Regions from separate parts of the Paraburkholderia sp. SUR17 genome, predicted to be linked through region 3. Evidence: predicted binding sites of a transcription regulator. Region 3 holds the regulator's gene; each other region holds the start of a gene.
What was found. Region 3 encodes HrcA, which represses chaperone genes, less so after heat shock. Its sites were predicted from a motif close to TTAGCACTCNNNNNNNNNGAGTGCTAA; they were not measured.
Positions count from the first base shown of each region.

Region 1: a site for HrcA is predicted at 7,830-7,856, ahead of groES (co-chaperone GroES). Genes of this name have one in related genera too.
Region 2: a site for HrcA is predicted at 7,862-7,888, ahead of rpoH (RNA polymerase sigma factor RpoH). Genes of this name have one in related genera too.

Region 1 is NZ_CP120508.1:700,961-711,630, reverse strand. It holds gene pyrR (bifunctional pyr operon transcriptional regulator/uracil phosphoribosyltransferase PyrR) at 66-581, opposite strand; gene ruvX (Holliday junction resolvase RuvX) at 578-1,012, opposite strand; gene P2869_RS03240 (YqgE/AlgH family protein) at 1,009-1,590, opposite strand; gene P2869_RS03235 (hypothetical protein) at 1,894-3,318, opposite strand; gene P2869_RS03230 (rubredoxin) at 3,593-3,763, opposite strand; gene P2869_RS03225 (hydroxymethylpyrimidine/phosphomethylpyrimidine kinase) at 4,008-4,883, shown strand; gene cysC (adenylyl-sulfate kinase) at 4,973-5,509, opposite strand; gene groL (chaperonin GroEL) at 5,778-7,421, opposite strand; gene groES (co-chaperone GroES) at 7,467-7,757, opposite strand; gene P2869_RS03205 (response regulator) at 8,738-9,025, opposite strand; gene P2869_RS03200 (hypothetical protein) at 9,773-10,057, opposite strand.
Region 2 is NZ_CP120508.1:293,548-304,217, reverse strand. It holds gene rsmD (16S rRNA (guanine(966)-N(2))-methyltransferase RsmD) at 1-163, opposite strand, end outside; gene ftsY (signal recognition particle-docking protein FtsY) at 410-1,753, shown strand; gene maiA (maleylacetoacetate isomerase) at 1,871-2,515, opposite strand; gene P2869_RS01355 (fumarylacetoacetate hydrolase family protein) at 2,543-3,241, opposite strand; gene ybiB (DNA-binding protein YbiB) at 3,507-4,502, shown strand; gene leuA (2-isopropylmalate synthase) at 4,857-6,554, shown strand; gene P2869_RS01340 (nuclear transport factor 2 family protein) at 6,591-6,974, opposite strand; gene P2869_RS01335 (acyloxyacyl hydrolase) at 7,024-7,587, opposite strand; gene rpoH (RNA polymerase sigma factor RpoH) at 7,945-8,880, shown strand; gene cydD (thiol reductant ABC exporter subunit CydD) at 9,212-10,670, shown strand, end outside.
Region 3 is NZ_CP120508.1:3,210,135-3,220,804, reverse strand. It holds gene P2869_RS14275 (AsmA-like C-terminal region-containing protein) at 1-60, opposite strand, end outside; gene glnE (bifunctional [glutamate--ammonia ligase]-adenylyl-L-tyrosine phosphorylase/[glutamate--ammonia-ligase] adenylyltransferase) at 253-3,048, shown strand; gene recN (DNA repair protein RecN) at 3,076-4,743, opposite strand; gene P2869_RS14260 (NAD kinase) at 4,773-5,675, opposite strand; gene hrcA (heat-inducible transcriptional repressor HrcA) at 5,986-7,005, shown strand; gene hemH (ferrochelatase) at 7,142-8,209, shown strand; gene P2869_RS14245 (RNA-binding S4 domain-containing protein) at 8,301-8,708, shown strand; gene grpE (nucleotide exchange factor GrpE) at 9,212-9,787, shown strand; gene dnaK (molecular chaperone DnaK) at 10,362-10,670, shown strand, end outside.

The DNA.
Region 1 (10,670 bases), 1.4 Mb from region 3:
TGATGTGCGTCACGCGGAGCATCATGAAGCGCGCGAACGCCGACGGCGGCATGCGCATGTTGCCTTCAAGCCTGCCGCGGTTCGGTGTGGAACGTGAAGCGGCCGTCGTCGCCATGTGCGAGCACGAGCGTGGCGTCGGCGGGCACGTCCACCACACCGCCCACGAAACGTGCGGCCACGGGCAGCTCGCGGCCACCGCGATCGGCCAGCACGGCGAGTTCGATGGCCGCAGGCCGGCCGTAGTCGTACAACTCATTGATGGCGGCGCGCACGGTGCGGCCGGTGTACAGCACGTCGTCGACGAGCACGATGCGGCGATCATCCACTTCGAACGGCAGCGACGTGGGGCTCGCCTGCGTGTGCAGTCCCTTCTTGGCGTAGTCGTCGCGATGCAGTGCCACGTTCACGACGCCCCATTCGGCCACGCCGAGGTCGCGCGCGAGGCGCTCGGCAAGCCACGCGCCGCCGCTGTAGATGCCGGCCAGCACGGCGCCGTCGGCACGGCCCAGTTGATCGCCATACGCGGCACGAATCTGTTCGAGGACGCTGCGGTAGAGCGCCTCGGCGTCAATGGAACTCATAGCGGATGATCGGAAAGTTCGTCCAGATACTGCTGGAGAATGATGGAGGCCGCTTCGGCATCGAGCTGCCCGGTGTCGCCGCCGCGCTCGCGAATCTGCGCTTCGGCGTCTACCGACGTATATCGCTCGTCCACCCACACGACAGGCAGATTGAAGCGTCCGTTGAGCTGATTGCCGAAGCGCTTCGCCTGCTGTGTCATGGCGTGCGGCGTGCCGTCCGGATGCGAGGGCAAACCAACCACGAGGACGTCCGGCTTCCACTCGGCGATCAGCTTGCCGATGGCCTCGAAGCGGTAATCGCGGTTGCGGTTGGGAACCACCGTGAGCGGCCTGGCACTGCGCGTAAGCGAGTTGCCGAGCGCGACGCCGATGCGCTTCTCGCCGTAGTCGAACGCCAGCAGCGTTGCCTCACGGCCGCTCGCCACGCTCATGCGTGACCCGCCTCGCCCGAAAGCATCGTCGAAGAAATGCCGAGCAGCGCGAGTGCTGCTTCGAAGCGCTCTTCGGCGGGCACATCGAAGACGATCTTCGGATCCGCCTCGACCGTGAGCCAGCCGTTCTTCGAGATTTCCTCTTCGAGCTGGCCGGCGCCCCAGCCTGCATGACCCAGCGTGAGCAGAAAACGCTCGGGACCTTTGCCGTTTGCGACCGCCTCGAGCACGTCTTTGGACGTGGTCATCTCCAGCCCGCCGCCCGGCACCAGCATGGTCGACGTGTAGCTCTTGCCCTCCAGCGGCTCGTGCAGCACGAAGCCACGCTCGGTCTGCACGGGGCCGCCGAAGTAGACGGGCACATGCAGCAGCGGCTCGATCTCGAGCTTGAGATCGATGCGCGAGAAGAGCGCTTGCAGGTCGATGTCGGTGGGACGATTGATGACGAGGCCGAGCGCACCGCGCTCGCTGTGATCGCAAAGGTAGACCACCGTTCCTGAAAACGTGGGATCGGCCATGTTGGGCATGGCAATCAGGAACTGGTTGGTCAGATTGATGCGATCGTTACTCTTGGACATGGTTCGAATTTTAGCAAAGACGATGCGGGATGGCGGCAGCCGGGCCGCAGTCTGCGGCCTTGCGCGGCCTCACGCGATGGCTGGGGCCGCGATACTTTCCGCTGCCTGCACGATCCTTTTCTACGGAATATCTAACGCTCACTGTATCACGCGCGTGTGCTTTCAATGTGCAAGGCGCAGCCCTTCGCGAGGCTTGTGCCGCGCAGGGCTGCAAAGGCCGTTTCAGCGTCTGCTTTCGCCGCGTGTGCCCGTCGCATGCGTGCTGGATGCTTGCCGCATGGCCGATGCGCGCATTCCATGCGTTCAGCCGCCGCCCTGCTCGATCGCACGGGCGAGAGCAGCGAGCGCACTGCTGCTGTCCGGCGGCGCGACGCCTGCAGCGGTCTTGAGCAGCATCGCACGCAAGGCTTCGCAGCCTTGTTCGAGGGCGCGGACGTCCGGCGCTTCGACCACCACATGCGAGCGCACCGCCGGCGTGGCCACGCCCGCATACGCCGTGCGCCGCCAGGCGAGACCTAGCGCATCGGCCATGAGCGCGACGTGACCGAGCCCGAGCGCACAGGCCGCCGCGCCGACGCGGTACGCCGCATCGCCCGCCTGGAGTGCCGCGCCGGGATCGGCCTTCTCCGGACGGCTTGCGGTGCGGGCGTACTCGTTGAGCGCCGTCATCGACGCATCGGCCGTCTGCAGAAAATCTTCATACGCCTGGCCACTGATGGTGAGCACCCCCAGTTCCCTGTTGTCGTCGCGCGGTGCCGCCACGCTACCCGCCTGCTGGGACGCCCCTTCTTCCCACAGCGCTTCGGACGCCTGGGTTGCCGCCACGTGCCAGTCCACCGTGAGGCCATAGTCGTGCAGCAGTTCGACGTGGTCGGCGTCCTCAGCTGCAGCGCCGAAGAGCGCGTAGTCGCGCCACAGCAGCGCGAGCGTGGACCTTACCAGCGAGCGCGGGGCAAGCTGCACGCCGCGCGCCTGGTCGGCCAGCGCAAGGTTGCAGCGCGCATAGAAACGTCGTGCGTCCGCTTCACCCGTCGCGTGGCGGCTCGCACGCAAGGCCCGCCCGCACGCCGAGGCGAGACGCCAGAAGTCGTAGGGATCGGGGCCGGCGAGTTCGGCGAGGCACGCGTCCATCTCGTTGAACGCCGCATCCGCCCACGCGGCCGCGGCACGGCTGCCCGCCGTCTGCGTCTTTAACGCGGGCAGCAGCGCAGCCTCGTAACGGGCCCGCATGTGGGCAATGCGTTGCGCCGGCTGCGGCCGCATCGTCGCGGGCGGCACGGGCCGGGCAACAAGCGCGTAGTCCTCGAACGAGATGGTGAAACCGGGCGTATGCGGCGCGAGCACCTGGCACATCGCATGCAGACGACCGTAGAGCGCCGGCGAACACGACAGTTCACGCAGGTTGTGCCGCGCGAGCGCCGCACGAAAATCACCGAGCGCAGCCGACGCGACGCGGTGCGCGCCGCCTTCGTCGAGATTCGCGGCATCAGAGTTCGCAGCCAGCGCCAGAGGCGAAACGAGCAGCAGCGTGTCGACGAAGCGGTGAGCCGACAGCCAGCCCGCTTCGCGCAAGGCATGCGCCGCGCGCAAGAGCGGCCCGGCGCAATCGCCTCCCGCCTCCAGGGCGCGCTGCGCGTCGGCAAGCGCCGTTTCAGCGGCACGCACCGCGCCACCGCGCGGATTGGGCAAGGCGTCGAAGGTGGCGGGAAGGGTCGGCTGGAAGGTCATGAGAGGGTGGCGGGAACGCGCGCGGATACGAATTCGTACGCAGTGCAGCGAAACGATGGCGTGCGCCTGCCTCTACACGCAAGCGCACGCAGACGCGCCCCTGCCCGTGGCCGGCACGTCGCAGATCGGGCATGCGTGGCCCGGTACGGATCGGCTCGCGCAGGTACGATGACGAACTCCCTTTGCGATGCGGCAAACGCGTTGCGTGCCGGTGCCCAGGCCCACGAGTCACGCCGACGGCGCGCGCGATATCGGGCCGCAGGCGTGGCCCGGATCAGATCTGAACCATCTCGAAGTCTTCCTTGCGCGCGCCGCACTCGGGACAGGTCCAATTGATCGGGACATCCTCCCAGCGCGTGCCCGGTGCAATACCTTCTTCTGGCAATCCGGCTTCTTCGTCGTAGATCCAGCCGCAGATCAGGCACATCCAGCTTCTATATTCCATTCTTATGCCGCGTCGAAAAGTCCAAAAATAACCGGAAAAACGGGAGCCATGATGGTACCTTTTTTCACCGTGCCGGGCGAGACCGGCGCGGTTGTCCGCAAGCGCGGGTGGCACCGATCATTCGTGCAACGAGGCAAAAACCCAGCCGCAATGCGGCCGCAGGACGCATAATTGAGCCATTCGCAAGCCCCGCCCGCATGGCGTGCGAACCTTGCGCCCTCCCAATCATTTCCCTCCTACGTTCATGTCCAGCGACACCCCTCCGATCGTCCTCACCTTCGGCCTTTCCGATCCCACTGGCGGCTCCGGCGTCCAGGCGGACCTGATGACACTCGCCAGCATGGGTTGCCACGGCGTCACGGTGTTGACCGGCTACACGGTGCGCGACTCGGCCAGTTGTGACGAGGTGACCGGGCTCGATCCGGACACGGTCGCAACCCAGGCGAGGATGCTGCTCGAAGACATGCCGATCGCCGCATTCAAGGTGGGCGCGGCGGCTCGTGCCGAAGTGGTGAGCGCGATCGCGGAAGTGGTTGCCGACTACGACGACGTTCCGCTCATCCTCGCGCCTGACTTCACGCTCGACGACGAACACGTGCTGGCCGCCGACGAACTGCGCGAGGCCATTGCCGACCTGCTTGCGCCGCAGACCACGCTGCTGATCGCGGACAGCGCCACGCTGCTCGCGCTCGCACAGCCGGACGGCGACGCAGAGGCACCGAGTCTCGACGCGGCGATCTCGCATCTGCTCTCGCAAGGCTGCGAGTACATTCTCTCGATGGAAACGGGCTCGCACCGGCTCGTCAATACGCTCTTCAGCGAAGACGGGCAGTTGCGCCAGGACACCTGGGACCGCGGTCCGCAGCGCATCATGGGGCTCACGGACACGTTGGGCGCGGCCGTCGCCGCGCTGCTTGCGAACGGCCAGGAACCGCCCGAAGCCGTGCGCGAGGCTCAGGAGTATCTCTATCAGAGCACGCGCAGTGCGTTCCGGCCGGGGATGGGTGCGTATCTGCCCGATCGCTTCTTCTGGGCGCGCAGCAACGACGACGAAGAAACGCCCAAGGCCGGCGACGCGGCCGGCTCGGGCTCGTCAGGCGAAGCCAGGCATCATCATTGAGAGCGGTTTTGCGGCGTTCGGAGCGGTTTTGAGCGAGTGCTGACTGACTGCTGCAGTCGCAGTCGGCGCTTTCGCGCCGCAGGAGAAAATCAGGCGTTGCACGCGGCCCGTTTTGCTTCGCGGCGACCCCGCACACCCTTACCCAGCCGAAGAACGATTGTGGCGACGGCGCCTTCGACACGGCACGCCGATGTGTCGATCACGAGTTCCGGCTCGACCGGCGGCTCGTAAGGCGACGACACCCCGGTGAACTGCTGGATCCGGCCCTCGCGCGCCTGAGCGTACATCCCCTTCGGGTCTCGTTCGGCGCAAAGCTGTGGCGGTGCGGAGATGAACGTTTCGATGAAACCGTCACCGACGATGGAGCGCGCCAGCGCGCGCTGCTGGGCGAATGGCGAAATCGTGGCCACGATCACGACGTAGCCTTCCCGCTGGAAGAGCTTCGCGAGATGCGCGATGCGGCGAATGTTTTCGATGCGATCGGCTTCCGAAAAGCCGAGGTCCGAGCAGATGCCTGCGCGCAGTGTATCGCCGTCGAGCACGATAGCCTTCGCGTTGAGGTTCTGCAGCGTCTCGAACAACGCCTGTGCAATCGTCGTCTTCCCGGCGCCTGGCAGACCTGTCATCCAGACGACCGGCCGGGGTGCGGCTGCTGTCAAGCCATCATCGTTCGTGTTCACGGCAGACCCTACGGTTGTATTACATCCGTACTTTAACGTTTGCGCAGACGTTTTCCGTCGCCGCTCCAAAAATATGACCATTACAGAATATTTCTCAAACGGATACGCTGGCAGGCGTCAGAAACGACGAAACCCGCCGAAGCGGGTTTCGTCTTGAGACCGCGGGGAGCCGAGGCTCCCCGGCACTTCCATGTAATGCGGGCTTGCGCCGTTATTACATGTCCATGCCCATGCCGCCCATGCCGCCGGGCATGCCGCCACCGGCCATCGGAGCGTCTTCCTTCGGCAGTTCGGCAACCGCTGCGTCCGTCGTCAGCAGGAGGCCGGCAACCGATGCGGCGTTCTGCAGCGCGGTGCGCGTCACCTTGGTCGGATCGACCACGCCGGCTTCAACCAGGTCGCCGTACTCGCCGGTCGCTGCGTTGTAGCCGTAGTTGCCCTGGCCTTGCGCCACGGCTGCCACCACCACGCTCGCTTCTTCGCCGCCGTTCGTGACGATCTGACGCAGCGGCTCTTCCATGGCGCGCAGCACGATCTTGATGCCCGCTTCCTGGTCGGGGTTCACACCCTTCAGGGCGGTGATCGCAGCACGTGCACGGATCAGCGCAACGCCGCCGCCGGGGACGATGCCTTCTTCAACGGCAGCGCGGGTTGCGTGCAGCGCGTCTTCCACACGTGCCTTCTTTTCCTTCATTTCGACTTCGGTCGCGGCACCCACCTTAATCACGGCCACGCCGCCAGCCAGCTTCGCGACGCGCTCTTGCAGCTTCTCGCGGTCGTAGTCCGAGGTGGCTTCCTCGATCTGCGTGCGGATCTGCTTGACGCGCGCTTCGATGTTGCGGGCTTCGCCAGCGCCGTCGATGATCGTCGTGTTTTCCTTGCCCACTTCGATGCGCTTTGCCTGACCCAGCTCGGCCAGCGTTGCCTTCTCGAGCGACAGACCCGTTTCTTCCGCGATCACCTGACCGCCGGTCAGGATCGCGATGTCTTCCAGCATCGCCTTGCGACGGTCGCCGAAGCCCGGAGCCTTGACAGCCACCGTCTTCAGGATGCCGCGGATGTTGTTGACCACGAGCGTTGCGAGCGCTTCGCCTTCGATGTCTTCAGCGATGATCAGCAGCGGACGGCCAGCCTTGGCAACCTGTTCCAGCACCGGCAGCAGGTCACGGATGTTCGAGACCTTCTTGTCGTGCAGCAGCACGAACGGGCTTTCCAGGACGGCGACCTGCTTGTCCGGGTTGTTGATGAAGTACGGCGACAGGTAGCCGCGGTCGAACTGCATACCTTCCACGACTTCCAGCTCGTCGGCGAGCGACTTGCCGTCTTCCACCGTGATCACGCCTTCCTTGCCGACCTTGTCCATGGCTTCCGCGATGCGGTCGCCGATCGACGTGTCGCTGTTAGCCGAGATCGCGCCGACCTGAGCGATTTCCTTGCTGGTCGTGCAGGGCTTGCTGATCTTGCGCAGCTCTTCGACAGCTGCCGCGACGGCCTTGTCGATGCCGCGCTTCAGGTCCATCGGGTTCATGCCCGATGCGACGTACTTCATGCCTTCGCGAACGATGGACTGAGCCAGCACGGTAGCGGTCGTCGTACCGTCACCTGCGTTGTCGCTGGTCTTGGAAGCCACTTCCTTGACCATCTGGGCGCCCATGTTCTGCAGCTTGTCCTTCAGCTCGATTTCCTTCGCGACCGACACACCGTCCTTGGTGACCGTCGGGCCGCCGAAGCTGCGCTCGAGCACCACGTTGCGGCCCTTCGGACCCAGCGTGACCTTCACTGCATTGGCGAGAATGTTCACGCCTTCGACCATCTTCGAACGGGCGGAATCGCCGAACACGACGTCTTTAGCTGCCATCTTGTAACTCCTTGAATCTCTTTGGTGAATATGGACCGTGCAGGCTTACTTGTTGACCACGGCCATGATGTCTTCTTCGCGCATCACGAGCAGTTCCTGGCCGTCCACCTTGACGGTCTGGCCAGCGTACTTGCCGAACAGGACGCGATCGCCGACCTTCACGTCGAGAGCGATCTGGGCGCCCTTGTCATCGCGCTTGCCCGGGCCGATCGCCAGAATCTCGCCTTGATCCGGCTTTTCAGCAGCTGCTTCGGGAATCACGATACCCGAGGCGGTCTTGGTTTCCTGATCCAGACGCTTGACGATCACGCGATCATGCAAAGGACGAAGGTTCATACAAACTCCTCTCTTCGAGACTTGAAGGACACTCAAGAAACCCGGCCTGGCAGAGCCAGGCCGGAGATGTTGTTAGCACTCTCGTGCGGTGAGTGCTAATTATATGGACGGGTGGTGACAAATTCAAGAACGGGGGACGGGTGTGGCGTCGAGATGCACTCAATTTGGAACTTCGTTCACTTAAGCTGGAACTGGTCATCGCCGCACGCCGTGCGCAGAACGTCGAATTTCCCATTTAAAACATACCCTTAAGTCGACTCGCGCGCGTCTCATGCGGCCGCCGTTTCAAGAAGATGCGCTTCGCTCTTCCAAAGCACTGAATCGATCTGCGCTGCGTGCAAGCTGGACACCCCCGGGAAATCCCCAATCTCTCCGCCAGAAAAATTCGGAAGTGTCCGGCGGCAGACCAAGACGTTCTAAAAATGACGTCCGGAAGGCTGGAAGCGGTCGCCAGCGGGCCCAATTCCAAATTCGATCGGCGCCCGTGACGACGCAGAAACGTCCGAGCGTCGCGCCGAGCGCGCCTCCTCACGCCGTCGTTGACGACAAGATCACGACGCGTTGCTCCCTGGAACCCTGTTCCCCACCATCGAGAGTAACGCGACCTTATTTAAGGATAATCACGGCTATCCGCCCGGCTTAGAGGGCCCGCGATTTCTCGCGCGACGCATGCATCATGCTTGGGCGGCCAGGAACTTACGACCTTGACTAACAGGGCGTTTACTTTCGAGAAATCGGTAGGTCGCCTGCGAGGTGGCTCATGCCTCTTGCGTGCCCTGCACGGCTGAAATGAGCGTCGCGTTCTGCCGCATCCACGGCGATCGTCGCGCTCTGTCGGCGAGCGCCAGCCGGCCATTTCCTGCCGCTCGTCAAGGCCCTTACGTGAACATTGAGCCGTCGGCTCCGCCCCCGTAATCGGCCGTCCGGCGGGGATAAAGGCCCCGCTTCGTCTTCCGACCAGTAGCCGGGATGCACGGCCCCTATTGAGCTAATGACCGGAGCAGTGTCAGTAGAACGCCGGGACAACCGCCTTTCTGGCAATAGACGTCAAACCTCGACGCAATGCCGGAGGAACGGGCGACCGGTTCGTCGAGAGCGGCGAAAGCGACGAGAAGGGTGTGCTGGGTCAGCGCATCCTGCGTCAGACGTTGCGCAAGCTCGTATCCATCCATGACCGGCATGTTGACATCCAGCACGGCGATCTCGGGCCTCCACGTCGCAGCCATCTGTAGCGCGGTTGCTCCATCAGCAGCGAAATGCGCGTACATATCCCGCCGTCGCGAGCGACGCCGCTGTCGCCTCGCCGCCCGCACGCTCATCGTCCACGACGAGAAGCCGGCGTTGGCGAGGCGCAGGATTGGCGGGCAATCTGCGCAGGCTCCATCGCGCAGAAGTCACGAACGTAGGCATATGCGGGAATCAGATATGGGCAAGCGTGTGTCCTGGAGCGACACAGCCGCGTCGTTCAGGAGAACGCATCAACCGTGACGCGCAATAGGCAGCAACGCGCGCGCCTATAGGGGGCGTCGAAGCCGATGACCGGGAGGAACACGTGACCACTGTCGTCTGCAACGAAGGAAACCCGACCCCGAGAAAGCGCTCCCCAAGCTGTTTACCCTCCCCTCACAAGGGCGAATTAGCCTGACCGGAGCCGGAGCACTGCGGGCATTGACCCTGGTCTTCACATCTGCCGCTGCATTATCACGGCACATCACGCAACGATAGCCGTTGCGTCAGCAGAACGTGAAACCAGCTTCACCATTGCATATGCCGCGGGATTGCCTTCGCTGCCCCTTGAGGGTGATGCTTCGGCGTAGGACGGAACGAGGAATTGCTCCAGCAAGATGCAAGGCGACCTGCGGGTGGAAGCGAGTTCAGATTTGACCGCGGTCGGTACCCGGCGGGCGCATCGGCGGTCGGTCAGTCCTTTTATGAGGGTTGAATCGCGATGGCGCCGAGGCAAGCGGGGAATGGCCGTACTGTAGTTCGCAACTGGCCTGACGTGGCCGGACCGTTCAGGCGGCGTCCCAGATCGGCCGGTCGGACGCGCGACCGTCAATCAACATTTCGGCGTAGACGAGGGACGCACGCCTTGCGTCGCCGGTATTCACGAAAGGACGCTTGCCGGGCACGCGGAACAGCCTGCTCCGGGCAATGGCCAGTCCGGAATCAGGTTCGCTGATACGGATCGACGCATCGAATCCTTCGTCGTAGTTGTGGCCAAATCCTGCCTGGGTCGCGCGGTGGGGATACACGAGCAGGGAAATATCGAGACCTCGATAATGGCGAATGGTGCTCATTAGATCACTCCTTTTTTGGCCGCATCACGCAGCCGGTTTTTGATCGTTGTGTGGGGCTGGCCGGGGTACGCCCGAAGCGCCCGACGAACCATATCAACGAGTCGAAATCGCCCATGCGGACATTCCCGCCGGGAAGGGTGCCACTCGGCTAGACAATGGTTCGGGTGGCTTTGCGCCGGAAGTGAACGTCACGCCTCCATCGGGGGGCGCTGCGCCGGCCAGCATTCGATGTGCCGTTGTTAGATCGCTCTATCCGAACCACCTGAAATCAAAAGCGCATTGCTGACCGTTTACGTTGTGTTCAGCACATCGTCGGGACGACGTCCGTTGCTCGTCCAATGAGGTCAATATCCGTCATCGGTTTCATCGCGCGGCAAGCAAGCCTGGTTGCCGTGAAGTTCTCATGGAGTCCGCCACATACAGTGGTGGAGAGGGGAGGTCGATGATCCTCATCGGGCCATCAGAAAGAAGATGGATGACAGCGTGGGCGAAGATCCGCTTTGCGGACTTCATGATTCACCATACGCGCACCGGTACCACGGGTCAATTCAATTCTGAAAACATCTGCACCGTCCTGCGCTCCCTGTTTCAGGGTATAGTGGGCTTTCCCCTG
Region 2 (10,670 bases), 1.0 Mb from region 3:
CGCGGACGCGGTCGGGCGTAGGCCGCAAGCCATCGAGGTCGAGCACCGGAAGCGGCGTGCGCTTCCAGTCACCGCCGATGATGCGCACGGTGTGAGCCGATTTGCCTCGCACCGGCGCGGCAGCGTGGGCACCATGGGCGCGCGAAGGAGAAGAACGGGACATACGGGTAGTAAGCGGGGTAATAAGCGGAGTGGTAAGCGATAAGGTGCCGGAGCGCCCACGTTACCACAGGCCTTCCCGGCGAACGCAGCCCGGCACGCGACCACCGTGCCACGACGAGCCGGGATGCCGCCTGATAAAATGGCGCGTTTGCACGTTCCGCATTCGCGCATCCCCCACTTGCCACGCCACCGTTGCCGCCCGAGGGTCGGGCACAGGGCGTCGGCCCCGCACCAGACACGCCAGATCATGTTCAGTTTTTTCAAGCGATTCAGAGGATCGAAAGCCGCCGAAGGCACGCCCGTCGACGCGCAAGCTGATATCTCGGCCGAGGTTCAAAGCGAACCCGCGCAACAGCCCGCCGACGTCGCGGAAACCAGACCGCCGCAGGAGACAGCCGCTCGCGTCACGCCAGCCGCGGCACCGGCACCGGTTCCGTCCGCGCGCCAGCCTGAAGCTGCGCCGCCTCAACAGCGGCCCGCCGTCGACATCCCGGCGCCGGCGCCCACGCCCGCACCACCAGCCGTCACGCCGCCGACCGTAGCAGCACCGCCGGTCGCGATGCCTGCGCCCGCCCCGACCCAAGCCGCCGCACAACAGGCCACCGCCAGCGCTGCCCAAAGCAGCCAGGCCGACGACGAATCCGTCGAAACAGTCGAAATCGTTCCGCCGCCCGCACCGGAACCCGAAGCGAAGAAGTCGTGGCTCTCGCGGCTTAGAAGCGGCCTCTCCAAAACCAGCTCGAACATTGCGGGCATCTTCGTCGCCACCAAGATCGACGAAGCGCTGTATGAAGAACTGGAGACCGCGCTGCTGATGTCCGATGCAGGGGTGGAAGCCACGGAGTTCCTGCTCGAATCGCTGCGCGAGAAAGTCCGCACGGGCAGGCTCACCGACGCACAGCAGGTGAAAACCGCATTGCGCGGCCTGCTCGTGGATCTGCTGAAGCCGCTCGAGAAATCGCTCGTGCTCGGCCGCGCGCAGCCGCTCGTCATGATGATCGCGGGTGTGAACGGTGCGGGCAAAACCACGAGCATCGGCAAGCTCGCCAAGCATCTGCAGCACTTCGATCAGTCAGTGCTGCTCGCGGCCGGCGACACGTTCCGCGCCGCCGCGCGCGAGCAACTCGCCATCTGGGGCGAGCGCAACAACGTGACGGTGGTCGCGCAGGAAAGCGGCGACCCTGCCGCCGTGATCTTCGACGCGGTGGGCGCCGCGCGCGCGCGCAAGATCGACGTGCTGATGGCCGACACGGCCGGCCGCCTGCCCACCCAGCTCCATCTGATGGAAGAGTTGCGCAAGGTGAAGCGCGTGATCGGCAAGGCGCTCGACGGCGCGCCGCACGAAGTGCTGCTCGTGATCGACGCGAACACGGGTCAGAACGCGCTCGCCCAGGTGAAAGCATTCGACGACGCGCTCGGCCTCACCGGCCTCATCGTCACGAAACTCGACGGCACGGCGAAGGGCGGCATCCTCGCTGCCATCGCGCGGCAGCGGCCGGTGCCGGTGTACTTCATCGGCGTGGGCGAAAAGGTGGAAGACCTGCAGCCGTTCAGCGCCGAGGAATTTGCCGACGCGCTACTGGGCGCGTAGCGCTTCTCGTCGTCCGGCATATAGCGACAAAAAGGGGCGTCCCGACATGAGCGGACGCCCCTTTTTTCATTGCCGCGCTGCGCGACGCAACCAACGCGCCCGCCGCAGGACCCTCCATTACTCCGAATCCGGCTGCTGCCCCGGCGCCGCCCGCTCGAACGCGTCGAGCTGCGTGGCGTGGTCGTAGATGCGCTGGATCGTCGGAAAGCGCGCGGTGTCCACCTTGAAACGCTGCGCGTTGAAGACCTGCGGGATGAGGCAGATGTCCGCAAGCGTGGGCGTATCGCCGAAACACAGCTTACCCGTGCGCGCATCGCCGGCGAGCCGGGCTTCGAGCGTCTCGAAACCCGCTTCCACCCAGTGCCGGTACCACGCGTCCTTCACGTCGTCGGTCACGCCCACCGTGTGCTTCAGGTACTTGAGCACGCGCAGGTTGTTGAGCGGATGAATCTCGCACGCGATCTGCAGCGCAATGGAGCGCACGTGCGCGCGGTCCACGGCGGTTGCGGGCAGCAGCGGCGGCGTGGGATGCGTCTCTTCGAGATACTCGATGATGGCGAGCGACTGCTGAAGCGCGTGGCCGTCGTCCACGAGCGTGGGCACGATCGCATCGTGATTGAGCTTGCGATACGCGGACGAAAACTGCTCGCCGCCGCCGCGCAGCAGATGAATCGGCACGTAGTCGTACGGCAGGCCTTTCAGGTTCAACGCGATCCGCACGCGGTAAGACGCCGAGCTTCGGAAATAGCTGTAAAGCTGCATGTGTTGTGTCTCCTCCCCGCTTCCAGCTCAGACCACGCGCACCGTGAATTCGCCGAGCCCGTCCACGCCGCCCTTCATCACGTCGCCCGGCACGATGGCGCCGACGCCGTCAGGCGTGCCCGTGAAAATCAGGTCACCCGGCTGAAGCTCGAACAGCGTGGACAGATACGCGATGGTGTCGGCCACCGGCCAGATCAGCTGCGAGATGTCGGAGCGCTGCTTCTCTTCACCGTTCACGGTGAGCCAGATTGCGCCTTTGCCCAGATGGCCGATCTTCGACGCCGGATGGATGGGGCCCACGGGAGCGGAGTAATCGAAGCCCTTCGCGGTGTCCCACGGACGGCCCAGCTTCTTCGCTTCGGCTTGCAGATCGCGGCGGGTCATGTCGAGTCCGAGCGCGTAGCCATACACGTGATCGAGCGCGCGATCGACCGGGATGTCCTTGCCGCCTTTGCCGATGGCCGCCACCATTTCCATCTCGAAGTGCACGTTCTTCGAGAGCGACGGATACGGAAACTCACCGGTTTCGCCGGGGGCAACGTACACCACGGCGTCAGCCGGCTTGCCGAAAAAAAACGGCGGCTCGCGGTTCGGATCGTGGCCCATCTCGCGGGCGTGCGCCTCGTAATTGCGGCCCACGCAATAGATGCGGCGCACCGCGAACAGCTCGCTGGAACCCGCAACCGGCACCGCTACGACCGGCGCCGGAGCAAACACGTATGTCATGCCGTTCTCCGTCCTGTTGGAAAGCCGCGTGCGCGGCGAGAAAACGATGAGTTTAGCGTGTGCCGCCTGCGGACGCCGGAATGCAGGGTGCCTCGCGGATCGCTCCGGCAACGCCGCGGAACCTTCGCCGCGCACCGCCTGTACAGGCACGAGCGCCAGCCGGGAACGATCGCCGGCCACAGCCTCATGCGATACTGAACGCCATTCCGTTTCAATCCGCCCAGGACACGCCGGCCCTCCAGCACCGGCCCGCACCGCTTTTGCCATGAACGAGCCAGCCAATCTTGCCGATCCGTTTCCGTGTGCCCACCTCATCAAGGAGATCGGCCGCGGACCGCACGGCGCGCGCGCCCTTTCGTCCGAGGACACGCACGCGCTCTACGCCGCGATGCTCGACGGCCGGGTGTCGGACCTCGAACTCGGCGCCGTTTTGCTCGCCTACCGCCTGAAAGGCGAAACCGCCGACGAACTCGCCGCCATGCTCGCGGCCGCTCATGCATCGTTTGAGCCGCTCCGCGTGGCCACGGACGCCCACGGCGACGCGGCTTCGACCGTATCGGCGGTTTCCATCCCCAGCTACAACGGTGCGCGGCGCCAGCCCAACCTGGTGCCGCTGCTGGCCTTGCTGCTCGCGCGCGAAGACGTGCCCGTGCTCGTGCACGGCGTGAGCACCGATCCGGGTCGAGTCACCAGTGCGGAAATCTTCGCGGCGCTCGGCGTTGAAGCGGCGCGCTCGCACGACGAAGCCGAAGCGCAACTGGCCTCGCGTCGCCTTGCGTTCACGCCGATCGAAGTGCTCGCGCCAAAGCTCGCGCGCTTGCTCGCCCTGCGACGCCGCATGGGCGTGCGCAACTCGACGCACACACTCGTGAAAATTCTTCAGCCGTTCGCGCCTCCGGGGCTGCGGCTCGTCAACTACACGCACCCGCCCTATCGCGAGAGCCTGACGGCCCTCTTCAACTCGCATCCCGACGTGGCGGCGGGCGGTGCGCTGCTCGCGCGCGGCACCGAAGGCGAAGCCGTGGCCGACACGCGCCGCCAGGTTCAGGTGGATTGGCTGCACGACGGCGTCTGCGAAACGCTGGTCGAAGCGGAGCGGTCGTCGCCCGAAGCGCCGCAAGCCGAGTTGCCCGAAGCCCGTGACGCCGCCACGACAGCAGCGTGGATCGAGGCCGTGATGCGCGGCGAGGCGCCCGTGCCGCCTGCGATTCTGCGGCAGGTCGAGGTCATCGCCGGCATCGCGAAGCGGCGGGGTGGTTGACACCGCGCGCTGCTCTCGCATACATTCGAACAATGCGTTCCTTCCCGAACACCCTCCGAATTACCTTCGGCCGCCTACCGCGGCCCCTATCGCTACGTCTAGCGTAAGCAAGGCGTAGCGCCGCGCGCCCTCTTCAACGCGCGGTCCTCCCGGCAGTTTCCGTAGTTTCCGTTTCACCCCAAACCGCAGTTCTCTTTACAACCTGTAAGTCGTCAGTATTCGTCCGCTTATCGTGCGGCCGAATCGCGAGGGTCAAATGCACGTCGCGCCTCAGGCGCTCCGTGCAGCGGCAGCAGCCCGCCAGCCGCCCGATGCCCACCGCCTCTCGCAACGACACGACGAATGAGGCTCGCCATGTTGCGTCAACCCGCCGAGAAATACCGCCCCTTCCCCGCCATCCGTTTGAACGGCCGCAAGTGGCCCACGCGCACCATCGAACGCGCACCCATCTGGATGAGCACCGATCTGCGCGACGGCAACCAGTCGCTGATCGAGCCGATGAGCATTGCCCAGAAGCTCGAATTCTTCGAAATGCTGGTCGCCATCGGCTTCAAGGAGATCGAGGTCGGCTTTCCCTCGGCATCGCAGACCGATTTCGACTTCGTGCGCAAGCTGATCGTCGAAAAGCGCATTCCCGAAGACGTCACGATCGAAGTGCTCGTGCAGTCGCGCGACGACCTGATCGCGCGGACGTTCGAGGCGCTCGAAGGCGTGCCGCGTGCCATCGTGCATCTGTACAACGCGATTTGTCCGTCGTTCCGCAAGATCGTGTTCGACCAGTCGAAAGACGAAGTGAAGGCGCTCGCCGTGGAGGGCACGAAGCGGATCCGCGCCCACGCCGACGCCCGGCCGCAGACCCACTGGATCTACCAGTACTCGCCCGAAACCTTCAGCATGACCGAGCTCACCTTCGCGCGCGAGGTGTGCGACGCGGTGGCGCAAACGTGGCGCCCCACGCGCGATCACAAGATGATCGTGAACCTGCCCGCCACCGTGGAAGCGGCCACGCCCAACGTGTTCGCGGACCAGATCGAGTGGATGGACCGCAACCTCGCCTACCGCGACAGCATCGTGCTCTCCGTGCATCCCCACAACGATCGCGGCACGGCGGTGGCGGCCGCGGAACTCGCGCTGATGGCGGGCGCGGATCGCATCGAAGGGTGCCTCTTCGGCAACGGCGAGCGCACGGGCAACGTCGATCTCGTCACGCTGGCCATGAACCTCTACACGCAAGGCATTGACCCGGGCCTCGATTTCTCGGACATCGACGCGGTGCGCCGCGTCGTGGAGCGCTGCAACCAGATTCCGGTGCATCCGCGCCATCCGTATGCCGGCGATCTCGTGTTCACGGCGTTTTCCGGCTCGCATCAGGACGCCATCCGCAAGGGCTTCGTGCAGCAGCGTCCGGACGCCGTGTGGGAAGTGCCGTACCTGCCCATCGATCCCGCCGACCTGGGCCGCAGCTACGACGCGGTGATCCGCGTGAACAGCCAGTCGGGCAAGGGCGGCGCCACCTGGCTGCTGGAGCGCGGCATGGGCTTCACGCCGCCGCGCCGCGTGCAGATCGAGTTCAGCCACGCGGTGCAGGCGGCCACGGATTCGTCGGGCGCGGAGATGTCCGGTGAGTCGATCTGTGCGCTCTTCACGCGCGAATACTTCGAGACGCAGGGCCCGGCGCGCCGCATCAGCGCCGACAAGCTGCGCTGGAACGAGCGCGATCTCGCGGTGCCGCTTGCGCCCATTGCGCCGATGGCTGCGTCAGCCGCGGGCTCAGCGGCGCCGCACGACGCGAACGCGCTCGAAGCTCACGCCCTGGCCATTGTTCGGGCGATGGCCGGCGCATCGGGCGAAGCCGTAGAAATCACGTCTCACGAAACGGCACGCACCGCCGACGGCCGGACAGCCGTGTTCGTGGGCTGCCGCGTGGGTGCACAGGCGGTACGCCACGGCGTAGGCGTTGCCGAGGATGCCGCGACCGCCGTGGCCGACGCCGTGGTAAGCGCCGTCAACCGTGCCGCGTGGCCGGACGTCGACCGGCGCGCCGCGGCTTGAGAGAGGAAAAGAAGAAGCGGCGCCGCAACGGCGCCGTCATTCGATCGCGCAGCGCGTCGCCTGCCAGGCAACGAGACGCCAGTGGCCATCCTCCTGCACCTGGATCGCCGTGTACGCGATGGGAAACAGCAGCGCGCCGTTGTTCGCTTCCATTTCGATAAGCGCGCGGCCGCTGACAACGCAGGTCTCGCGACCCACCGGCAGCACGTCCTGCGACTGGATTTCGATCTGGCGATAGCGGCGGCGGCCGGCCGTGATTGCGTCGATGAACTGCTGCTTCGTTTCGCGCTTGCCGTTCGTGTGAACGTAGATCACGTTGTCCGAAAGCAGCGCGCTGAGCAACGGTCCGTCGCCGTCCACCATCGCGCGAAAGCGGTCGCGCTCCAGCGCGCGAATCGCCTCGATCACTTTTGCCGCCATCGCTTGCGCCCCTTATGCATCGGCCGGCCGCCGCGAGAGCAGCCACGATTCAGAAGTTGTACTGCAGGTATAGCTGGCTGAAATTTATACCAGGATTGGGCTCTTTGATACCGGCGTTCGATACATGCTGGAAGCGATAGCCGGCCTGGTACTGCTGATGGTTGCCGAACTGCGCCCCTACGCCCACCATGTCGGCGAACTGGAAGGCCGTGGAAAGCGTATAGGAGGTCGAGATCGTGGGACTGGTGAGCAGCCGCACGCCGACGCCGGCTTCCACGAACGGCCGCACCCAGCCCGAACTCTTCACGAACCGGAGCACCGGCCCCACACCGAACTCGCCGATGTTGTTGTGCACGTTGCCTTCGTCGGTATGCCACCACGCCGCGTGAGCCTCGCCCAGCACCGTGAAGTGCCAGCCGCCGATTTCCCACCACGTGATGTTCGGATCCCAGACAAACCCCAGATCCAGCTTGCGGACATGGTGATCGGCCACCGCGCCCGTCACCTGGATACCGAATTGGTCCGCCGCCGCGCTGCCGGACAGACCCACCAGCGCCGCCGCCAGCGCTGCCTGTGCGACCCGGCCGCGCCACGCCCAGTTTTCTCTGATCATCGAACACCCTGTTAGTCGGATTTTGATCTTGATCGACGAGCGATCGTCCCAACATAGGCCAGCAGATTAGCAAAAACCGAACCTGTCCCTCATCGCTCTTCGCAGCAAATAACTCCTTCAAATTCCGGAAAAATCGACCGCTTTTTGCGGCGCTGCTGGCTTCCGCGAGAATTCTACGCGCGGCCTGACAATTCTGCCCGCGGGGCGTCACGCTATTAAAAGACGAATTTCGATAGCATTCCGGGAACCTCCGGCCCTGGAATCTATCCAAGAATTAGCACTCGGTAAACCAGAGTGCTAACATGCACCGTACAGTCGAAGTCTGACTTTGCAAGAACCCCAGAGGAGTTCCCATCCGTGAGCAACGCAATGACCCTTCCGAGTACTCTGAGCCCGTCGTCGGCCAAGGCCGCTCCGGCAGGTTCGCTGGCGCTCGCGCAGTTCACGCTTCTGCCCGGCCAGCTGGGCAACATCGACGCCTACATTCAGGCGGTGAACCGGATTCCCATGCTGACGCCCCAAGAAGAGCGTCAGTTTGCCACCGACTACCGTCAGCACAACAACCTCGACGCCGCACGCAAGCTGGTGCTGTCGCACCTGCGCCTCGTGGTGTCCATCGCACGTAATTACCTCGGCTACGGCCTGCCGCATGCCGACCTGATCCAGGAAGGCAACATCGGCCTAATGAAGGCGGTCAAGCGGTTCGATCCGGAGCAGAACGTGCGGCTCGTCTCGTACGCGATCCACTGGATCAAGGCCGAGATTCACGAGTACATCCTGCGCAACTGGCGGATGGTGAAGGTCGCCACCACCAAGGCGCAGCGCAAGCTGTTCTTCAACCTGCGCAGCCACAAGCAGGGCGTGCAGGCGTTCACGCCGGAAGAGATCGAAGGCCTCGCGCAGGAACTGAACGTGAAGCGCGAGGAAGTGGTCGAGATGGAAACGCGCCTCTCCGGTGGCGACGTCGCGCTGGAAGGCCAGGTGGAAGACGGCGAGGAATCGTACGCGCCTATCGCCTGGCTGGCGGATTCGCATAGCGAGCCGACCGCGGTCATCGCCGCGAAGCAGCACGACCGCCTGCAGACGGACGGCATTGCGAGCGCGCTCGAAGCGCTCGATGCACGCAGCCGCCGCATCATCGAAGCGCGCTGGCTCAACGTGGCCGACGACGGCTCGGGCGGCTCCACGCTGCACGAGCTTGCCGACGAGTTCGGCGTGTCGGCCGAGCGCATCCGTCAGATCGAAGCGAGCGCGATGAAGAAGATGCGCACGGCGCTGGCCGAATACGCGTAACTGGACGTGACGGCGGCCGCGGCCATCTGCGGTTGCCGCCCTTCCATCGCTCCCTCTCCAAGCCCGCTGCCCCGAACAGGCAGCGGGCTTTTTTGCGCCTTCGCGCCGGCCTCCCGCCTTTCTGCGACAAATCATCACAACCCGGAAATGGCGATCCGGCGACGATAGAATCTGCGTCCGCCTCCGCGCCGACGCCTTGCAAGCGCGAACTGAAGGCCGCTTGACCTAAATCACGCTTCAGAACGGGGTTCGGGTTAAAAAAAGCACCATCAACCCACCGCATGCCGGACCGCGCACCCTTCGCCGCCCGGCGCGCTCTTCCCGCTTCTCTATGACGCCCGCCTCACCGCACCTGAACAAGACTCTCGATGCCTGGCTCGCGCGCCGCACCGGCTCCGCGCGCGGCGGCCTTCGTCTCGCCGTGGCCGCCGGCCTTGCCGCCGGTTTGCTCGTGATCGTGTCGTCCGCGCTGCTTGCATGGACGGTCAACGCTGTCGTGGTCCGAGGCGCCGCGCTCGCCGACGTGTGGATCGCGCTCGCCGCCATGTTGCCCGTGTTCGCGGCACGCTTCGCGTTCACGCTGGCTTCGGAGCGCCTCGCCTTGCGCGCCGCCGCCAAGGTACGCGGCGAACTGCGCGCCGAACTCGTGCGCAAGATTCACGCGCTCGGCCCGGCGTGGCTCAAGGGCGAAGCCACGGGCGCGCTCGCAAGCCGCGCGGTCACCGGTATCGACGCGCTCGAGGGCTATTACGCCCGCTGGCTGCCCAATCGCGCGCTCACGTCGATGCTGCCCATCGCGATTCTCGTGGTCGTGTTTCCCATCGACTGGGTCTCCGGGCTCGTTCTCACGCTCACCGCGCCGCTGATTCCCGTGTTCATGATTCTGGTGGGCAAGCGTTCGGTCGAAATGAACCAGCGCCAATGGCATCAGCTGACGCGCCTCGCCGCACGGTTTCTCGACACGCTTCAGGGCCTCACCACGCTCAAGCTCTTCAACGCGAGCCGGCGCGAGGCACAAGTGGTGGCCCGCCTCTCGGAAACGTATCGGCAGAGCACGATGCAGGTTCTGCGCATCGCGTTCCTCTCCGCGGTTGTGCTGGAATTTCTCTCGACGGTGAGCATCGCGATGGTGGCCGTGCTGATCGGTTTCAACCTGCTGTACGGCAAGGTGCATTTCCAGCCGGCGTTCCTCGTTCTGCTGCTCGCGCCCGAGTTCTATCTGCCGCTGCGTACGCTCGGCACGCACTATCACGCGCGCATGGAAGCGATCGGCGCCGTCGAGCACATCGCGGCCATTCTCGATACGCCGCAGCCGCACGCTCAGGCTGAGCGCACGCCGCTCGCCGCCGCGCAGCAGTACGGCATCGCATTCGACGCGGTCTCCTTCGCCTATGACGCGAACCAGCCGGCGCTCGACCGCGTGAGCTTCGCGCTCGAACCCGGACGCATCACCGCGCTCGTCGGCCCGAGCGGAGCTGGCAAGAGCACGGTGCTGAACCTGCTGCTCGGCTTCGTGGCGAACCAGCAAGGCAGCATCCGCATCAACGGACAGTCGCTCGCCGAGGTCGATCCGGCAAGCTGGCTCGCACAGGTCGCGTGGGTGCCGCAACGCGCGCACGTGTTCCTCGGCAGCGTGCGCGACAACATCCAGATCGCGAATCCCGCTGCATCGTTCGACGCCGTGCGCGCCGCCGCGCAACAGGCAGGCGCCGACGACTTCATCATGGCGCTCCCGAACGGCTACGACACGCCGCTCGGCGAACGCGGCGCCGGCCTTTCCGGCGGGCAGA
Region 3 (10,670 bases):
GTTCGCCCGGCTGGCCTGTCCGGCTTCGTACGGACCGGCGGATTCGTTTCGCTCGGACATGCTGCGAGGGGGGCGGTATGGTAGCTTTGCGGTCTAACGACGAAATGTAACACACGGGTGCGCGGCTCACGACATCCGGCAAACCCTGCGCCATCGGCGCCGGCGCGGGGATTGGCGGACCACGGCGCCAGCCTGCCGACGCGTCTTCCTCACCCGCTCGTGACCAAGCAACGAACGAGCCCGGAAACCTCCATGACTGATGCAAACCTCCTGAGTTCCGCCGCTTACTCCCACTATGCGTCGCGGGCGCTGGCGAGCCGCCCGGAACTCGCCGGGTGCGTCGCGGCGCTTGCCGCAACGCCCGTCACGCGTGAGCGCATCGAGGCACGCTTCGATGCGCTGTCCAGCGAGGTCCGGGGCGGCGCCGCGGCGGCGCTGACCGACGATCAGCTCAAGAAGGTGCTGCGTCAGTTGCGCACCGAGGTCTTCTGCGCCGTGATGGAGCGCGATCTTGCGTTCAATGCCGACGTGGCCGAGGTCACGGGCACGATGACCGATCTCGCCGAGGTGGCGATCCAGCGGGCGCTCGCCGTCGTCACCGCGGATCTGGAGGCGCTCTACGGCGAGCCGCGCGGCCCCGAAGGCGAGCGGCTCACGCTCGGCGTGGTGGGCATGGGCAAGCTGGGCGGCCGCGAACTCAACGTGTCGTCGGACATCGACCTCATCTTCGTCTACGAGGATGACGGCGAGACGGCCGGCGGCGAGCGCGCGCCCATCGCCACGCAGGAGTTCTTCACGCGCGCAGGCAAGCGCCTCATCGCGGCGCTCAACGACGTCACGGCGGACGGCTACGTGTTTCGCGTCGACATGCGGCTGCGGCCGAACGGCGACGCGGGGCCGCTCGCGTGCAGCCTCGGCATGCTGGAGGAGTATTTCTACGTGCAGGGCCGCGAGTGGGAACGCTACGCGTGGATCAAGGGGCGGCTCGTCTCCGAAGGCCAAAGCGCATCGGCCCAGCGGCTCGCGCAACAGCTCGACGCCATCGCGAAGCCGTTCGTCTACCGGCGCTATCTCGATTTCGGCGTGATTAGCGCCATTCGTGCGCTGCATCTGCAGATTCGCCAGGAAGCGCAGCGGCGCGCCTCCATGCGCCCCGAGAAGGCCGACGACATCAAGCTCGGGCGCGGCGGCATCCGCGAGATCGAATTCAGCGCCCAGGTGTTCCAGCTGATTCGCGGCGGCCAGGACGCGGATTTTCGCGTGCGTCCCACGTTGGCCGTGCTGCGGCACGCGACGGCGCGCGGTCTCATTGCGCCGTCGGTCTGCGCGGAACTGACGGAGGCCTACCGGTTCCTGCGGCGCCTCGAGCACCGGCTCCAGTACCGCAACGACGCGCAGACGCACGCCATGCCGGTGGACCCCGAGGAGCGCGCGGCACTCGCCACGACGATGGGCTTCGCCGACTACGCCGCCCTGATGGCCGCGCTCGACGCGCATCGCGAGAAGGTGGAGCGGCAGTTCGACCAGATCTTCGCCGACAAAGTGAACGGCCACGGCGGCTGTGCCGCGCCCGACGACGGCGCCGCCGCCTGGGTCTGGAGCAGCGCGCTCGCGGACGACAGCGCCGGCGAGGCGCTCGAGGCGCGCCTCGCGGACCTCGGTCTCGCCGAGCCCGCCGACCTGCTCGCGCGGCTGCGCGCCATCTGGCAGTCGCCGCGTTACCAGGGGTTGCCGGAGCACAGCCGTCAGCGCTTCGACAGCGTGGCCAAGCGCGCGCTGGACGCGGCGCGCACGATCGATTTGCCGGAGCGGCGCACCGCTACGCTCGCGCGCTTCTTCGATCTGCTCGAAACGGTGGGCCGGCGCGGCGCCTATCTGGCACTGCTCTGCGAGTATCCGCATGCGCTCGAACGCGTGCTCTCCGTGCTCGGCGCGTCGCGCTGGGCGGCCGGCTACCTGATTCGCCACCCGCAATTGCTGGACGAACTGCTCGACGACGAGGCGATTGCAAGTCCCTTCGACTGGCCGGAATTCAAGCGCACGCTGCGCACGCGCCTTGCCGCCGCGGACGGCGCCGAGCAGCAGATGGACCTGCTGCGCCACGCCCACCAGGCCGAGGTGTTTCGTATTCTGTTGATCGACCTGGCGGGCAAGCTCTCGGTCGAGCACGTGAGCGACCGCCTCTCCGAACTCGCCGACGCCGTGCTCGACGTGACCATCGAAACGGTCTGGGCCCAGTTCGCGAAGCGCCATCGTGAGGTGCCGCGCTTTGCCGTGATCGCTTACGGCAAGCTGGGCGGCAAGGAACTCGGCTACGCGTCGGACCTCGACCTGATCTTCCTCTACGACGATCCCGACGAGGCCGCACCCGACATCTACACGGCCTTCACGCGCCGGCTCATCACGTGGCTCACCATGGCGACGGGCGCGGGCACGCTGTTCGATGTGGACCTGCGGCTGCGACCCAACGGCGAGTCGGGCTTGCTCGTGACAGACCTCGATGCGTTTCGCCGCTACCAATTGCGCGAAGGCGACGCCGCCAATACTGCGTGGGTGTGGGAGCACCAGGCCCTGACGCGCGCACGTTTTTGCGCGGGCGACGAACAGATCGGCAGGGCTTTCGACGCGATCCGCCAGCAGGTGCTCACGATGCCGCGCGAGGCCGCACCGCTCGCGAAGGAAATCGTGGAGATGCGGCAGCGCGTGGAAGACGGACACCCGAACCGCAGCGAGTTGTTCGACCTGAAACACGACCGCGGCGGCATGGTCGACATCGAATTTCTCGTGCAGTACTGGGTGCTGTTGCACGCCGGGCGCGATCCCGAACTTGTGCGCAACACGGGCAACATCGCGCTGCTTCGCGAGGTGTCGCGGCTCGGCATCATGAGTGCCGACGAGGCCGAGACGGTGGGCGCCGCCTATCGCACCTACCGCAAGCTGCAGCATCGGCTGCGGCTAGACGGCATGGAGAAGGCGAGGGTGGAGCCGCAGCGTGTGGAGACCGAGCGCGCCGCAGTACTTGCGTTGTGGAAGCGGGTGTTCGGATGAAGGCCGGCGCTCGGCCTTCTCGGGTTGTTACGCTGCCAGCATTTCCTTCGCGTGACGCCGCGTGGTGGCCGTGATTTCGAGTCCGCCCAACATGCGGGCCACTTCCTCGACGCGGCTTGCGCGGTCGAGCGGATTGACCGAACTCACCGTGCCGCCGTTGCCGTCGGACGCCTTTGCGACCTGGAAATGGTGGTCGCCGCGCGCGGCGACCTGCGGCAGGTGCGTGACGCAGAGCACCTGGCGGGCACGGCCGAGCTGATGCAGCAACCGCCCGACCACTTCTGCCACGCCGCCGCCGATGCCGGTATCCACTTCGTCGAAGATCAGCGTGGGCGTGGGGCTTGCAGCGCTGGCGATCACGGCGAGCGCGAGGCTGATGCGCGCCAGTTCGCCGCCTGACGCCACCTTCGCGAGCGGTCGCAGCGGCACGCCCGCGTGACCGGCCACGCGAAATTCGACCTGTTCCAGCCCGTGTGCGCCGCCCTCCGCCAGCGGCACGAGGGCCACTTCGAAGCTGCCGCCTGCCATCGACAATTCCTGCATGCCGGTCGTCACGGCCGCGCCGAGCGCCTTGGCCGCCTTGGCGCGCGCCTTCGAAAGCTGCTTCGCTTCGGCGAGGTAGCCTTCTTTGGCCTTTGTCTCGGCGGCGCGCAGCGCGTCGAGGTCGGCGGCTGCGTCGAGTGCGGCGAGTTGCGCCTGGCGCGCTTCGTGTTCGTCGGGCAGCGTTTCGGGCTGCAGACGGAATTTGCGTGCCGTGGAATGCAGCGCGTCGAGCCGCTTTTCCACCTGGGCGAGGCGGTCCGGGTCGAGTTCGAGCCGCTGGGCATAGTGGGTGAGCGAGTAGGCGGCTTCCTGCAGCTGGATCGCGGCGGGTTCGAGCGCCGCGAGCGCGTCGTTGAGCGCAGGATCGATCTCGGCGAGGTCGCGCACCTTCGAGACGATAGAGCCGAGCTGCGAAATCATCGCGTCGTCGGACTCCGAAAGCGCGGCGAGCGCACCCTGGACGCCCTCGATCAGATTGGCTGAATGCGAAAGCCGCCGGTGTTCGGCGTTGATCTCTTCCCATTCGCCAGGCTGCGGGGCAAGCTTGTCCAGCTCGGCGAGTTGCCAGGCGAGGCGCTCGCGTTCCAGTTGCAGTTCGCGGTCGCGCGTCTGGGCCGTTTCGACCGCATTCGATGCGTCGCGCCAGGTGCGCCAGGCGCGGCCTGTTGCGGCGGCCAGATCGGCGAGCCCGGAGTGCGTGTCGAACAGCTCGCGTTGCGCGTCGGGACGCATCAACAACTGGTGCGCGTGCTGACCGTGGATGTCCACGAGCATTTCGCCTACTTCACGCAGTTGCGTGAGCGTAGCCGGTGTGCCGTTGATGAAGGCGCGCGAGCGACCGCTGGCATCGACCACGCGGCGCAGCAGCACCGTGCCGCCCTCGCCTTCGTCGCCTTCGGCGGCAAACGCCTGGTCGTCGAGCCAGCGTGCGACGAGCGGGTGGGCGTCGAATTCGGCGGTGATGTCGGCGCGCGTTTCGCCGGTGCGCACGACGCTCGCGTCGGCGCGGGCGCCGAGCGTGAGCGCGAGCGCGTCGATGAGAATGGACTTGCCGGCGCCGGTCTCGCCCGAGAAAACCGTGAAGCCGCTGTTGAACTCGAGATCGAGCGCGGCGACGATGACGAAGTCGCGTATCGAAAGGTGGCGGAGCATGGTCTGGGTTCTGGCTTCTGCGTGTGGAGTCAGTACAGCGAGTTGTCCTCGAGCGACGGATGTTCGTTCCAGTGCAGCTTCTGGCGCAGCGTAGCGTAGTGGCTGTAGCCCACGGGATGCAGGATCGGCACCGTATGGCGCGAGCGGCGCACCTCGATGGTGTCGTTCAGTTGCAGCGCCGTGAACGACTGCATGTCGAAATTGACGTTGACGTCCCGGCCCGCGACGATCTGGATGCTCACTTTGCAGCTGTCGGGCAGCACGATAGGGCGGTTCGAGAGCGCGTGCGGCGCGATGGGCACGAGCACGATGCCCTGCAGCTGCGGATGCAGGATCGGCCCCGACGACGACAGCGCGTAGGCTGTCGAACCAGTCGGCGTGGCGACGATCAGGCCGTCTGAGCGCTGGTTGTACATGAAGCGGCCATCCACGTGTACGCGCAGTTCGGCCATGCCTGAAAAGCCGCTGCGGTTCACCACCACGTCGTTGAAGGCGATGGCGTGATAGATGGGATCGCCGTCGCGCGTGATGCGCGCCTCCAGCAGCGTGCGCTCCTCGCGCTCGAAGCTGCCGCAGAGCATTTGCGGCACGACTTCCTGCATGTCGGCGAGCGGAATATCGGTAATGAAGCCGAGCCGCCCAATGTTGACGCCGATGAGCGGCGTGCGGTACGGCGCGAGCTGCCGTCCGATGCCGAGCATGGTGCCGTCGCCGCCGAGCACCACCGCCACGTCGGCGCGCGCGCCGATTTCCGCCGGGCGCAGTGCCGTATAGCCCGTTGCCCCAATATCCTGTGCCGTCTCGGCCTCGAACACCACGTCGAAACCCCGTTTCGCGATGCACGAGGCGAGCGCCGTCAGCGGCTCGGCAATGCCGGGCGTGTTGCTGCGCCCGACGAGCGCCACGGTCTTGAACTGGCTATTGATCTGCATGCCGGCATTACACCATAGTCAGGTCGCGAAAAGAACCGTGCGCAGACGCCGCGACAGGGCCTGCAGGACGCGGTGTGACGGGGCCGCCGGGCCTTGCACGATTATCGCTAGAATGGTGATGTGTTGATGACAGGGCAAGAAGTCATGTCGATGTGGAGGCAATGCCTTTGGCCAAGCGTTGCGGGCGCTCTCAGAGCGAGCGCAACGAAGCCGGTGCACCCGCGGCAGGTGCGCGGACGTGCCGCAACGCCGGGCGTGCGCACGTGCGCCGGCTCCCGGGCGACATGGCGTTGAGCTAAAATTTCGCGTCATGCTAGATCCCCGCGCACAAACCCTCCTCAAAACGCTGATCGAGCGATACATCGCCGAGGGGCAGCCGGTCGGCTCGCGCACGTTGTCGCGGTTCTCTGGCCTCGAACTCAGCCCCGCGACCATTCGCAACGTGATGTCGGATCTCGAGGAACTCGGCCTCGTCGCCAGCCCGCACACCTCCGCGGGCCGCATACCGACGCCGCGCGGCTACCGCCTGTTCGTGGACACCATGCTCACCGTAGAGCCAGCCGGAGACGAAGAAGCTGTCACGCGCGCGGTGAAAACCACCCTGAAGCCCGGCGAACCCCAAAAGGTGATTGCCGCCGCGGCGAGCGTGCTGTCGAATCTCTCGCAGTTCGCGGGCGTCATACTCACGCCGCGGCGCAGTCACGTCTTCAAGCAGGTGGAATTCATGCGCCTGTCCGACAAGCGCATCCTGCTCATCATCGTGACGCCGGAGGGTGACGTTCAGAACCGCATCATGGCTACGCAGCGGGACTTTTCGCCGTCCGAACTCATTGAAGCGTCCAATTACATCAACGCACACTTCGCGGGACTCTCGTTCGACGAGGTGCGCCGCCGGCTGCGCGAGGAAATCGACCAGTTGCGCGGCGACATGACGGCTCTCATGCATGCCGCGGTGACCGCGAGTACCGACGAAGTCGAACCCGGCGAAACTGTGGTGATTTCGGGTGAGCGCAACCTGCTCGAGGTGGCTGACCTCTCCTCGGATATGGCCCGTCTGCGCAAGCTTTTCGACGTATTCGACCAAAAGACCAGCCTCCTTCAGTTGCTCGACGTTTCCAGCCATGCGCAGGGCGTGCAGATTTTCATCGGCGGCGAATCCAATCTCGTCCCTATCGAGGAGATGAGCGTCGTGACCGCGCCGTATGAGGTGAACGGCAAGATCGTGGGCACGCTCGGCGTGATCGGTCCTACGCGCATGGCCTATAACCGCGTGATTCCGATCGTCGACATCACCGCCCGCCTGCTCTCCACCGCGCTCAGCCAGCAATAAGCGCATAGATCCCATCATCCGCGATGCCCGTGCGGCGCGCCATCGGCCGGATGGCGGGGTGTCCCCACAGGGGCCGCTGGCTATAATGAAAACTTTCCAACCGGATCTCCGCGCCACGCGGCAGACCTTCTCGCCTATGCGCTTCGATCTCGAGCGGCCTTCGCAGTCTGCCGCGTCTCATCGCGTTGCGGTGCTGCTCATCAACCTCGGCACCCCGGACGCGCCCACGCCGCGCGCCGTGCGTCGCTACCTCGCGCAGTTCCTCTCGGACCCGCGCGTGGTCGAGATTCCCGCGTTGGTCTGGCAGGTGATCCTGCGCGTGTTGATCCTGCCATTCCGGGGTTCGGCGTCTGCAAAGAAGTACGCTTCGGTGTGGATGCCGGAGGGCTCGCCGTTACGCGTTTTCACGGAGAAGCAGGTGGAGGGGCTGCGGCAACTGCTGCACGTCAACGACTATGCCGTGATCGTGGACTACGCGATGCGCTACGGCACGCCCGGCATTCCGGCTGTGCTGAACCAGCTCAAGCTCGCGGGCGTCGAACGGATTCTGCTGATGCCCATGTATCCGCAGTATTCGTCGTCCACCACTGCCACCGCCTTCGACGACGCATTCACCGCACTGCGCCGCATGCGCAACCAGCCGGAAATTCGCACGGTTCGTCATTACTGTGATCATCCGGCCTATATCAGCGCGCTTTCCGCGCAGATTCATCACTACTGGAACGCACACGGGCGGCCCGATTTCGCTGCTGGCGACCGGCTGGTGCTGAGCTTTCACGGTGTGCCGAAGCGCACCATGGACCTCGGCGACCCTTATCACGACCAATGCCAGCAGACCGCGAGCCTCCTGATGCATGCACTCGGTCTTCAGCCGGTGGAGTGCCTCGTCACATTCCAGTCGCGATTTGGTCGGGCGGAATGGCTTCAGCCTTACACTGCTCCCACGCTGAAGGAACTCGGCTCGGCCGGTGTGAAGCGGGTTGACGTGTTTTGCCCCGGCTTTACAGCTGACTGCCTGGAAACGATCGAAGAGATCGGCATCGAAGGGCGTGACGAGTTTCTCCACGCCGGCGGCAAGGCGTTTCACCGGATCCCTTGCCTCAACGCAGCGCCGGCATGGATTGCGGCGCTCGGCGAAATCGTGGCGCAAAACCTTCAGGGTTGGTCGGTGCAAGCCGCCGTACCGGCAGGCGTGGCGGCATGAGGCATGCTTTACCGGAAGTTCGGCCGGTGCCAGCCGTAGCCTCCTGCAATAGCGGCCATCGTTGCCGTGCGGCAGAACTTGAATTCCCCGTATGAAAGACAAGATTTCGACTGATCCGTCCGCTCGGACGCGTGTGGACAAGTGGCTGTGGGCTGCACGCTTCTTCAAGACGCGCTCGCTTGCCGCCGATGCCGTGGCGAAGGGCCGGGTGCGGATCGACGGTGCGCCGGTGAAGGCGTCGAAGGACGTCCGCGTCGGCGACCTGATCGACATCGACATCGAGCGGGTCGTCTGGCAGGTCGAGGTACGGGGAATTTGTGACGTCCGCGGGCCGGCCAGCGTGGCGCAAACGCTTTATGCGGAGACGGACGACGGCCGTGCGAGGCGCATGCAGGAACTGGAGCGGCGCAAAACGTTTCGCGAACCGGCCGCGGCGCTGCACGGCCGGCCTACGAAGCGGGACCGCCGGACTATCGACAAACTTTCAGGTGGGGATTGAAGAACGACTCGATCGTTGCGTGAACGACGCCGTACTCCGTCGTGTTCTCCGTGACGGCCCCGGACATGCAGATGGTGGTGGTCCCCGCGATGAGTACCAGCGCGACCACCGATATTGCGAAGGTCAGTTTCACGGTACTCCCCTCGGTCATTCAGATCGGATCAGGTCGGAAAGGGGCCGAAGACAGGCAACCCTCTGACGGGCGGCATTGCTGCGCCGACATCAGGGTAAACGTGTCCTGCGAGCGCATGAGTTGCAGTGTAGGTCAGCGCCCGAGGCCGCTCAATCTCAATCTGCGGGTGCCGAAGTAATGGTTGTTACCGTGCGTTTCGATGGCACGGAGGCGGTGCAAAAAGTGAGGCTGGTGACCTTGAAATCGCCAATTCGGCCCCCATGTGCACCGCCTGTGAGCGAATGGGTTGTTGCTTTTCCGCAACCGCATGACTGCATGCGGAAGGGCCACGCATTTATTCAGGCATTTATTTTTGACGACTTTCAGCGACATGGAAAACACGCAAGAGAACCCGACGAGCCAGAACCCGACGACGCCCGAAGACGCCGCTCGTGAGGCGGCCGCGGCGGGAGCGGATCAGAGCCCGCAGCCGGCTGCCGAAAACGCGGCAACTGGGGCCGAGGCTGCGCTTGCTGAAGCGCAGGCGAAGATCGTCGAACTTCAGGAAAGCTTCCTGCGCGCGAAGGCCGAAACGGAAAACGTACGGCGCCGCGCTCAGGAAGACGTCGCGAAGGCTCACAAGTTCGCAATCGAGAGCTTCGCCGAACACCTGTTGCCCGTGGTGGATAGCCTCGAAGCGGCCACGACGCACGAGTCCGACGACATCGCCAAGGTGCGTGAAGGCGTCGAGCTCACGCTGCGGCAGCTGACGGGCGCACTGGAGAAAGGGCGCGTGGTGGCCATCAATCCGGTGGGCGAGAAGTTCGATCCGCACCGGCACCAGGCCATTTCGATGGTGCCGGCCGACCAGGAGGCGAACACTGTCGTCTCGGTGCTGCAGAAGGGCTATACGATCGCGGACCGCGTACTGCGCCCGGCGCTCGTGACGGTGGCGCAGCCGAAGTAAGCAGCGCGAGCCACGGGACCGGAACGTTTCTGCCGCAAGCGTGCATGGCCTTCGATTCCCGGCTTTGGCTGCCTTCGGCATGCCGGGGCCGAGAGCCGGGAAGCCGGGCGCGGCATTTGCCGCGGCACGTGACCCGCTCGCTGGTTCCGTTGCCTCGGACCACGGCTGCATCGCCGCGAAATCATGAAGAGCAGTCGTCGCTTCGTGCTGCAAGGCGTACCGGCCTTAGGGCTTCGTTTACCGGGCCATGGAGCCTGACCGCGCGACCGGCTGCCACGTGCCAGGGCAGTTCGAAGCGGTGGTATCTGTGGGTCGCGCGAAAAATGAGAAAATCCGCGCCGCCGGTGAAGAACCTGCGGCCGGCGAGCCGGTATCAGGCGGGCTGGCATCCGGTCGGCGCCGCGGTGGCGCTGGCGATTGAGAAAAATTAAAGACCGCATCGCCTTTGAGGTCTTGAAAACGATGCGGCGGCACTTACCTTGGGTGCAGTGAAGGATTGAAGGCCGGCTGCCTCGCGACAGGAAGCGCAAAAGGGCAGCCAGCAACAGCGATCGAAATCAGGAGATTAGTAAAAATGGGCAAAATCATCGGCATCGACCTCGGTACCACGAACTCTTGCGTGGCGCTGATGGAAGGTAACCAGGTCAAGGTGATCGAGAATTCGGAAGGCGCGCGTACCACGCCGTCGATCATCGCTTACCTCGACGAGAACGAAGTGCTGGTGGGTGCGCCGGCCAAGCGTCAGTCGGTCACCAACCCGCGGAACACGCTGTACGCGGTCAAGCGCCTGATCGGCCGTCGCTTCGACGAGAAGGAAGTGCAGAAGGACATCAACCTGATGCCCTACAAGATCGTCAAGCACGACAACGGCGACGCCTGGGTG